One region of the Mesorhizobium sp. WSM1386 genome, then DNA from elsewhere that is predicted to be linked to it. Evidence: predicted binding sites of a transcription regulator. Region 1 holds the regulator's gene; each other region holds the start of a gene.
What was found. The regulator HrcA, encoded in region 1, represses chaperone genes, less so after heat shock. The targets are predictions, from matches to a motif close to GTTAGCACTCNCNNNNNGNGAGTGCTAAC.

Region 1 (2,196 bases):
TTGGGCTTCGGCAGGTCTTCCGGCTTGATCAGGCGGCGCACGCCGGGCTTGTCGGCGCGCCAGTCGCCAAAGGCGGCCGGACCCTTCAGCACCGGCTGGTCGGCCTGCTGGGCGAACGCCGCGGTCGCGAGGAGCAGTGCGGAAAGCCCCAGTCCGGCCATTCGGGTCCCAGCGATCATTGTCGTCCCTCCACCTGGTCGCGAAGGAAGTATCAACGGCCGGTTTGTCCCTGGGTTCCGTCTTGCTTCCGGGTTCAGGTCCCGGCGGCGTAAAAATCGTCGTCGAGGCGCTTTTCCAAGGCGACGAGATCCGCCGGCAGCGGCAGGCCCATGGCGCGCATTTCGCGCAGCTTCTCGCGCAGCTGTTCCTGGATTTCGTGCTGGTCTTCCGGCTGGTTGACCATTTCCTCCAGCAGCAGGCTGATCCGGGCCTTGAACTCTTCGAGCGCCATTCTTTTTCTCCTTGGCGGCCAGGAAGCGCAGGAAGTCGCCGCTCGCAGGCCGGCTGAATATCAATACACCTAGCGCAGCATGCGCGATATCAGCTGTGCCGTGTAATCCACCATCGGCACGATGCGCGCGTAATTCAGCCGGGTCGGGCCGATGACGCCGAGCGCCCCGACGACGCGGGCATCCTTGTCGCGATAGGGCGCGACCACCAGCGACGAGCCCGACAGCGAGAACAGCTTGTTTTCCGAGCCGATGAAGATGCGCACGCCCGATCCCTGCTCGGCCAGGTCAAGCAGCTGGATCAGCCCGTCCTGCGTCTCCATGTCCTCGAAAAGGTGCCGCAGCAGTTCGATATCGGCCTGCGCGGTGACGTTTTCGAGCAGGTTGGCCCGGCCGCGCACGATGAGCCGCGCCGGCAGGCCGCTTTCGGCGCCCGCCCATACCGCCAGCCCCTTCTCGACGAGATCCTGCGACAGCGTGTCCAGCGCAGCCCTTGTCTCTTCCTTGATGCGGGCGATCTCGGTCCGTGCCTCGGCCAGCGTGCGGCCCCGAATATGCGCGTTGAGGAAATTCGAGGCCTCGTGCAATTGCGAGACGGTGATGCCGGCGGGCAGCTCGACGACGCGGTTTTCGACGTCGCCATTCTGCGACACCAGCACGGCAAGTGCCTTGGTCGGCTCCAGCTGGATGAATTCGATGTGCTTCAGCGCCACCTCGTTCTTGGCGGCCAGCACCAGGCCGGCGCCACGCGACATGCCCGACAGCATCTGGCTGGCCTCGGTCAGCATATGCTCCAGCGTCGCGCCCGAGCCCGAGGCCCGCACCTGTGCCTCGATGGTGCGGCGCTCCTCGTCGGAGAGGTCGCCAAGTTCCATGAAGGCATCGACGAAGAAACGCAGGCCCGCCTGCGTCGGCAGCCGGCCGGCCGAGATGTGCGGCGCATAGATCAGCCCGAGGTGTTCCAGGTCGCTCATCACATTGCGGATGGTGGCCGGCGACAGCGAGGAGGGCAGGATGCGCGACAGGCTGCGCGAGCCCACGGGCTCGCCATCCCTGAGATAGGAATCGACGATGCGCCGGAAGATGTCGCGTGAGCGCATGTCGAGTGATTGAAGTGCGGGCGATTGCGAACTCGGATCGACTGCCTTGGTCATACGGCCAAAAACCTCCTTGTTCAGGATATAGACTTCGGCACGGTGGGCGCAACCCGGTGTCTGCATGAGATCGCCCGGCGTCTGTGTCAGATCGCCCGGTGCCTATGTCGGGCCATTTTCCTTTGCGCCCTAGGCCTGGTGAGGCTACAAGCCGGCCAAGATTCCGAAAATGACAAGAAAGAAGCCTGAATGCGCCCCTCCAAACGCCAATTCGACGAAATGCGCGCCATCTCCTTCGAGCGCGGCGTCTCCAAGCACGCCGAAGGCTCGTGCCTGGTGAAGTTCGGCGACACCCATGTCCTGTGCACGGCGAGCCTCGAGGAGAAGGTGCCGGGCTGGATGCGCAATTCCGGCAAGGGCTGGGTGACAGCCGAATATGGCATGCTGCCGCGCTCGACCGGCGAGCGCATGCGCCGCGAGGCATCCGCCGGCAAGCAGGGCGGCCGCACGCTGGAAATCCAGCGTCTCATCGGCCGTTCGCTGCGCGCCGTGGTCGACCTGCAGGCGCTGGGCGAACAGCAGATCACCGTCGACTGCGACGTCATCCAGGCCGATGGCGGCACCCGCACCGCCTCGATCACCGGCGGCTGGGT
Region 2 (2,196 bases), 1.4 Mb from region 1:
CAGGCCGCCACGCAGCTTGTTGACGACCAGCGTGGCCAGGGCCTCGCCTTCGACGTCTTCCGAGATGATGAGCAGCGGCTTGGAGGTCTGCACGACGGCTTCGAGAACCGGCAGCATCGCCTGCAGGTTGGAGAGCTTCTTCTCGTGGAGCAGGATGTAGGCGTCCTCGAGATCGGCAACCATCTTGTCGGCGTTGGTGACGAAGTAGGGCGAGAGGTAGCCGCGGTCGAACTGCATGCCTTCGACGACTTCGAGTTCGGTCTCGGCGGTCTTGGCTTCCTCAACCGTGATGACGCCTTCGTTGCCGACCTTCTGCATCGCTTCGGCGATCATGGCACCAACCGACTCGTCCCCATTGCCGGCGATGGTGCCGACCTGGGCGACTTCCTCGGAGGTCTTGATCTTCTTGGCAGCCTCGCCGAGCGCCGCGACGACTTCGGTGACGGCGAGATCGATGCCGCGCTTCAGGTCCATCGGGTTCATGCCGGCGGCAACGGCCTTATGGCCTTCCTGGACGATCGACTGCGCCAGAACGGTCGCGGTCGTGGTGCCGTCGCCGGCAATGTCGTTGGTCTTCGAAGCAACTTCGCGGACCATCTGCGCGCCCATGTTCTCGAACTTGTCTTCGAGCTCGATTTCCTTGGCGACGGTGACGCCGTCCTTGGTGATGCGCGGGGCGCCGAACGACTTGTCGATGACGACGTTGCGACCCTTGGGGCCGAGCGTGACCTTCACCGCGTCGGCGAGGATGTTGACGCCGCGCAGCATGCGCTCGCGGGCATCACGGGAGAATTTTACGTCTTTGGCAGCCATTTTTAGCTCCTGGCAGGGGCTTTGGTCGAGCCCGGGAATTCAGTTGACGGGGAAAGGCCTGATATCAGCCGATAATGCCCATGATGTCGGATTCCTTCATGATCAGAAGGTCCTCGCCATTGAGCTTGACTTCCGTGCCCGACCACTTGCCGAACAGGATGCGGTCGCCGTCCTTGACGTCCAGCGGGACCAGCTTGCCAGCTTCGTCGCGAGCGCCGGAGCCGACGGCGATGATCTCGCCTTCCTGCGGCTTTTCCTTTGCCGTATCCGGGATGATGATCCCGCCAGCGGTCTTGGATTCGGATTCGACCCGGCGAACGACCACGCGGTCATGCAGCGGTCGGAAGTTCGACTTTGCCATTTTTGGATGTCCCTGGTGTGGATGGTTGAACAGTTCTCCGTAGCCGGAGCGTCGTTAGCACTCTACTCCGGCGAGTGCTAACGATGCACAAATAGGCCTTGGATTATTTTCGGTCAAGACTGGAGGAGGGGGCATTCGGGCACGCCGCTAAGCCTGCGACCTGCGGATTTGGCTTGTAAGCGATTGCCCGTTCATAGTGCAAGTTCTCCGGCACTGGACATACTGTCAGGCGCTGGCTCAATTATTCTACAGGCTATCACATCGATCCTCATTGCCGTCCCCTTCAGTAGGTTTAGCCGGTCGATCGTTCTGCCGCCGGTGCGACCAGAGCTTCAAAATTCATGCCAAGCGGGCGAAAAGAGTGACGGCATTTGTTCTCCCTTCGGAATCGGTCAAACGAGATCACGCCCCCTGCATCATCGTGTCGCGGAGTCTACAAAGCTGACACGAGGTTGGTCGACATGCATCATTTGGAAGAATGCCGCGAGATCCTCGCGGCCAAGGACTTCTGCCGCGTAAAGCAGTGCGCAAGCGACTGCGCCAGTGCTTTTTTAAAGGTGTGGGCTCATTGCCAGGTGCGACTTGCTCCCGCATTGCCTTATCCCATATAGCTCGGCGCGACACAGGAGTCGCCAGAGCTTCAATCCATCAGCCGCGGCTCTCTTGCCCATTCATTTAACAAGGAAGAGATTATGAGGCGGCAGACTCGACCGTTCATAGTGGAGGTCAAACACAAGCGCAGTCATCCGCGACGAGGTGGTGCCATCTGGGCCGATGTCGATCTCTCCGCAGCTATGGCCGAGACGACAACGGAGATTGAACAGACCGAGCGGCCGATGGCTGGATGTATTGACTCCACTCCGTCACCCCCTGATGCTGAACATATGCACAGTCCACGAGCGGAGCATCTTATGCCAGAACCGTCGCACGCCAAGTCAGAAGCCGGAACCGAACCGCCAGCCAACAGGAAAAGCCCAAAATCGAATAATAAGGTAAAGGCGCAGCCCAGGAAGGGTACACCG
Region 3 (2,196 bases), 2.1 Mb from region 1:
GGCTATCTCGGCCGACGACTTGACCTTCTTGGCCTTGGCCTTGATTTCCACGACGACGGCGGCGACGGCCTGGTCGATGCCGCGCTTCAAGTCCATCGGGTTCATGCCGGCGGCGACCAGCTTGGCGCCTTCGCGCAGGATCGAGGCGGCCAGCACGGTTGCCGTGGTGGTGCCGTCGCCGGCGAGGTCATTGGTCTTCGAGGCCACTTCGCGCACCATCTGCGCGCCCATGTTCTCGAACTTGTCGGCAAGCTCGATTTCCTTGGCAACGGTGACGCCGTCCTTGGTGATGCGCGGCGCGCCATAGGCCTTGTCGATGACGACATTGCGGCCCTTGGGACCGAGGGTAACCTTGACGGCGTTGTTGAGAAGCTCGACGCCGCGCAGCATGCGGTCGCGCGCGTCGGTGGCGAATTTGATTTCCTTGGCAGACATTTTTTCAATCCCGTTCGTGTGAGTGGACCCGTTCGCCACCGAGCCGCCGAAGCTCGGTGTCTGCCGGGTCAGGCGGCCTTCTTGGCCGCAGGTTTGTCGGTGACGGCCGTCTCGCTCTTGTCGATGACGCCAGTCTCGCTCTTGTCGATGACGCCCATGATGTCGGCTTCCTTCATGATCAGAAGGTCCTCGCCGTCGATCTTGACCTCGGTGCCCGACCATTTGCCGAACAGGATGAGGTCGCCGGCCTTGACGTCGAGCGGCACAAGCGCGCCGTTTTCGTCGCGTGCGCCGGGGCCGACAGCGATGACTTCGCCTTCCTGCGGCTTTTCCTTGGCAGTGTCGGGGATGATGATGCCGCCCTTGGATTTGATATCGCCTTCGGCGCGCCGGATGACGACGCGATCGTGGAGTGGCCGAAACTTCATGAGAACTTCTTTCTGGGGCCGGCTTAGGCGGCCGCACCCATCCTATAGGCGCTTTGGCACTCGATAGATAGGAGTGCCAAAATTATTCGCGACCAAAATTAAATATTGAAAAGTATTATTTCGGCACCTGGTTTCGTGGTACCCAAACCCAGTCAAATAATTCAAAAAATTGAATTTTGCCGGTCGAGTGCCTATTTATCGGACAAGTTCACTCTCACGATTTCAGGGCACAAGGAGATTTCCACAATGGCCGACGGCAATCAGACGATCATGGAAAAAGCTGAAGCCCGCTTTGTCGACAAGCAGAAGAAGACGGCGGAGCGCAACAAGGCCACCGCCGAGTACATGTCCGAGGCAAGGGCCAGGGAGATCAAGACGGCAAGGCTGAGGCAATTGCGCCTGGCCAAGGAAGAGGCCGACCGCGTCGCGGAAGCCCTGAACCCGACGCCGAAGAAGAAGCGGGCGGTGAAGAAAGCCTAAGCAATTCCAGGAAAAGTGCGAAGCGCTTTCCCTTGGGAATGGCGCCAAAACAAAGGAGGCAAGAACATGAGCCTGACCTTTCCTAACCGCAGCCGCAGCTATGACGAAGCCGGCAAGCGGATCCGCTTCGTCGGCCATGACGGCATGTTCCAGATTTCCTTTTCCGTCGCCGCCGACGCGATGACCAAGATCCAGCCGCGAACCAGCGCCACCGAAGCCGGCTATCTCGCCACCTTCGACACCGAAAGCAGCGTCATTCGCGATGTGGCGTCGAAGGCCTACGATCGCACACGCAAGAGCATGTATGTGTTGACATCGGACGATTTCGGCTGAGACCTGCTTCCGAATGCGGTGAACCGGATCAGGGCTTGCGTTCTGCTCCCCGCATTGCAGTTGCACTGACGGCCAATGCATGTCGCCCAAAAGTACCTGGGGTTTGGGGAAACGACATGAAAACAAAGACCTAAAGCAATTCGCATGAATCCGCTTCAGCGCGACGCGATTTAGGAATCAGCTCTTTCGTTCCGCCCTCTCCCGGCGTTTGACGTCGCGGACATTCATCTGCACCACCATGTCCTCGGCATCCCGCGGGCTCATGCCCACCATCACTCTTTGCCGCACCACGGCGGGCTGGCCGGTGAAGACATCGATGATGGTCCAGCTCTGGGGAAGCTCCATTCGCAGTGCGTAGCGATTTGCCATCTGGCGTCCCGTCTTTCGGCCCGGCCGCTCTGTCGAGCCTCAACCCTTGATCAAGAAAAACACGGCAGCCAGGATTGTTACCGTCCAGGCGATGACCGACAGCTTCAACGCCATGCCGCCATGCGTGACCAGGACCTCGCGCAGTCGAGGC
Region 4 (2,196 bases), 2.3 Mb from region 1:
CGGCTTCTGGTGAGGTGGTGCCGCGCGTCGCCTTCAAATGTCTGCTTCGACTTCCGACCAGCTCCATGGATTTGGCGGGTTTGGAGCGGGTTGCTCGCGCTACTGGATAGCGATGATGCCGTCGATGGCCCGCCATTCCGAAGGCTGGATCAGCCGGTGGTGGGCGACGCGAACCGAGTGCAGCGGGCCTTCGAGTTGGCGCTCCCAATAGGATAGGAACCCGTGAAGCTCGGGGAACTCGGGCGCAAGGTCATAATCCTGCCAGACATAGAGCTGGAGCAGGCTCGGATGATCGGGCAGGTGATAGTGAATCTCCGCAGTGGTCAGGCCGTAGCCTTCCATCTGGAGGCGGAATTCCTTGCTGACGCTTGCGATCATTCGTTTCTCCTTCCTGTCAGGTATTAGGCATCCAGCCAGTTTTAAGTGGTGATGGAATCGCCGCTCGGCTGGCGCAGTGCCGAGACGTCGCCGTCGCTGGTATCCTGGAGCAGGCGGTCAAGCGCGCGGTTGGAGCTTTCGGCGGCAGGGGTGGAGGTGAGCGGCGAAAAAATCTGTCGGTCCATCGATGTGCTCCGTCTGCAAACAACTCCTTGAGCGGATCGCGGTTCCGGCGCCCGGGATGCGCCAGCCGCGTATAATCTGTTGAACAAGGATAGAAGATTCAAGCCGGCATCCGACCTGGATAAGGTCGCGATAACAGGCTCTTGGCACTCGCGGCGCAGGAGTGCCAAAATTTTTTGGCGGGGCTCTTGAAACCTAAAAACGGCAAAACTAGCTCGATATGCGCGCGCGATGCCTGAGCAAGGGTCGCTGCGTTCCGCGCCGGCCGATTTTGCCGGTCCGGTTGCGGAGGAACCGCGAAAAACATGTTTGTCCAGAAGGAGAACGAAATGGCGTTCCGTCCATTGCATGACCGTATCCTGGTCCGCCGCATCGACGCCGAGGAAAAGACCGCGGGCGGCATCATCATTCCCGACACCGCCAAGGAGAAGCCGCAGGAAGGCGAGGTACTCGCTGTCGGTCCCGGCGCGCGCGACGACGGCGGCAAGCTGGTCGAGCTCGACGTCAAGGTCGGCGACCGCATCCTGTTCGGCAAATGGTCCGGCACCGAGATACGGCTCGACGGCCAGGATCTGCTCGTCATGAAGGAAAGTGACGTGATGGGCGTGATCGAAGAGGCCGCGCAGATCAAGAAGGCCGCCTGACGGCTTCTTGGAAATTCAACCAGTCAACGAATGCTGCCTAGATGAAGGAGTGATCCAATGGCTGCCAAAGAGGTTAAATTCCACACCGAAGCGCGCGAGAAGATGCTGCGCGGCGTCGATATTCTCGCCAATGCGGTGAAGGTGACGCTCGGCCCCAAGGGCCGCAACGTGGTGATCGACAAATCATTCGGCGCCCCGCGCATCACCAAGGACGGCGTCACCGTCGCCAAGGAGATCGAGCTTGAGGACAAGTTCGAGAACATGGGCGCGCAGATGGTGCGCGAAGTGGCGTCCAAGACCAACGACATCGCCGGCGACGGCACCACGACCGCGACCGTTCTTGCCCAGGCCATCGTCAAGGAAGGCGCCAAGGCGGTTGCCTCGGGGATGAACCCGATGGATCTGAAGCGCGGCATCGACAAGGCCGTGGAGGCGGTGGTGGCAGAGCTGAAGGCCAATGCCCGCGATGTGACCAGGAACGACGAGATCGCGCAGGTCGGCACCATCTCGGCCAACGGCGATGCCGAGATCGGCCGCTTCCTCGCCGAGGCGATGGAGAAGGTCGGCAATGAAGGCGTGATCACCGTCGAGGAGGCCAAGACCGCCGAGACCGAGCTCGAAGTCGTTGAGGGCATGCAGTTCGACCGCGGCTATCTCAGCCCTTATTTCATCACCAATCAGGACAAGATGCGCGTCGAACTCGACGAGCCCTATGTGCTGATCCACGAGAAGAAGCTCTCGAACCTGCAGGCACTACTTCCGGCGCTGGAGGCGGTGGTGCAGTCGGGCAAGCCGCTCCTGATCATCGCCGAGGATGTCGAGGGCGAGGCGCTCGCCACGCTGGTGGTCAACAAGCTGCGCGGCGGCCTCAAGGTTGCTGCCGTCAAGGCGCCCGGCTTCGGCGACCGCCGCAAGGCCATGCTGGAGGACATCGCCATCCTCACCGGCGGCACGGCGATCTCGGAAGATCTCGGCATCAAGCTCGAGAATG

Region 2: groES (co-chaperone GroES) is a predicted target of HrcA. The motif match lies at 1,228-1,256, and genes of this name have one in related genera.
Region 3: AC0NIH_RS14250 (co-chaperone GroES) is a predicted target of HrcA. The motif match lies at 916-944, and genes of this name have one in related genera.
Region 4: AC0NIH_RS15180 (co-chaperone GroES) is a predicted target of HrcA. The motif match lies at 704-732, and genes of this name have one in related genera.

What each region holds. Positions count from the first base shown of each region.
Region 1 covers NZ_CM148373.1:785,122-787,317, reverse strand. The annotation lists gene AC0NIH_RS03740 (PQQ-dependent sugar dehydrogenase) at 1-179, opposite strand, end outside; gene AC0NIH_RS03735 (hypothetical protein) at 254-451, opposite strand; gene hrcA (heat-inducible transcriptional repressor HrcA) at 521-1,603, opposite strand; gene rph (ribonuclease PH) at 1,793-2,196, shown strand, end outside.
Region 2 covers NZ_CM148373.1:6,154,380-6,156,575, reverse strand. The annotation lists gene groL (chaperonin GroEL) at 1-813, opposite strand, end outside; gene groES (co-chaperone GroES) at 878-1,174, opposite strand; gene AC0NIH_RS30020 (transposase) at 1,867-2,196, shown strand, end outside.
Region 3 covers NZ_CM148373.1:2,917,804-2,919,999, reverse strand. The annotation lists gene groL (chaperonin GroEL) at 1-435, opposite strand, end outside; gene AC0NIH_RS14250 (co-chaperone GroES) at 504-863, opposite strand; gene AC0NIH_RS14245 (hypothetical protein) at 1,110-1,343, shown strand; gene AC0NIH_RS14240 (DUF1488 family protein) at 1,410-1,676, shown strand; gene AC0NIH_RS14235 (hypothetical protein) at 1,854-2,045, opposite strand; gene AC0NIH_RS14230 (hypothetical protein) at 2,085-2,196, opposite strand, start outside.
Region 4 covers NZ_CM148373.1:3,093,434-3,095,629, forward strand. The annotation lists gene AC0NIH_RS15165 (sulfotransferase family protein) at 1-13, shown strand, start outside; gene AC0NIH_RS15170 (usg protein) at 100-378, opposite strand; gene AC0NIH_RS15175 (hypothetical protein) at 420-563, opposite strand; gene AC0NIH_RS15180 (co-chaperone GroES) at 891-1,205, shown strand; gene groL (chaperonin GroEL) at 1,263-2,196, shown strand, end outside.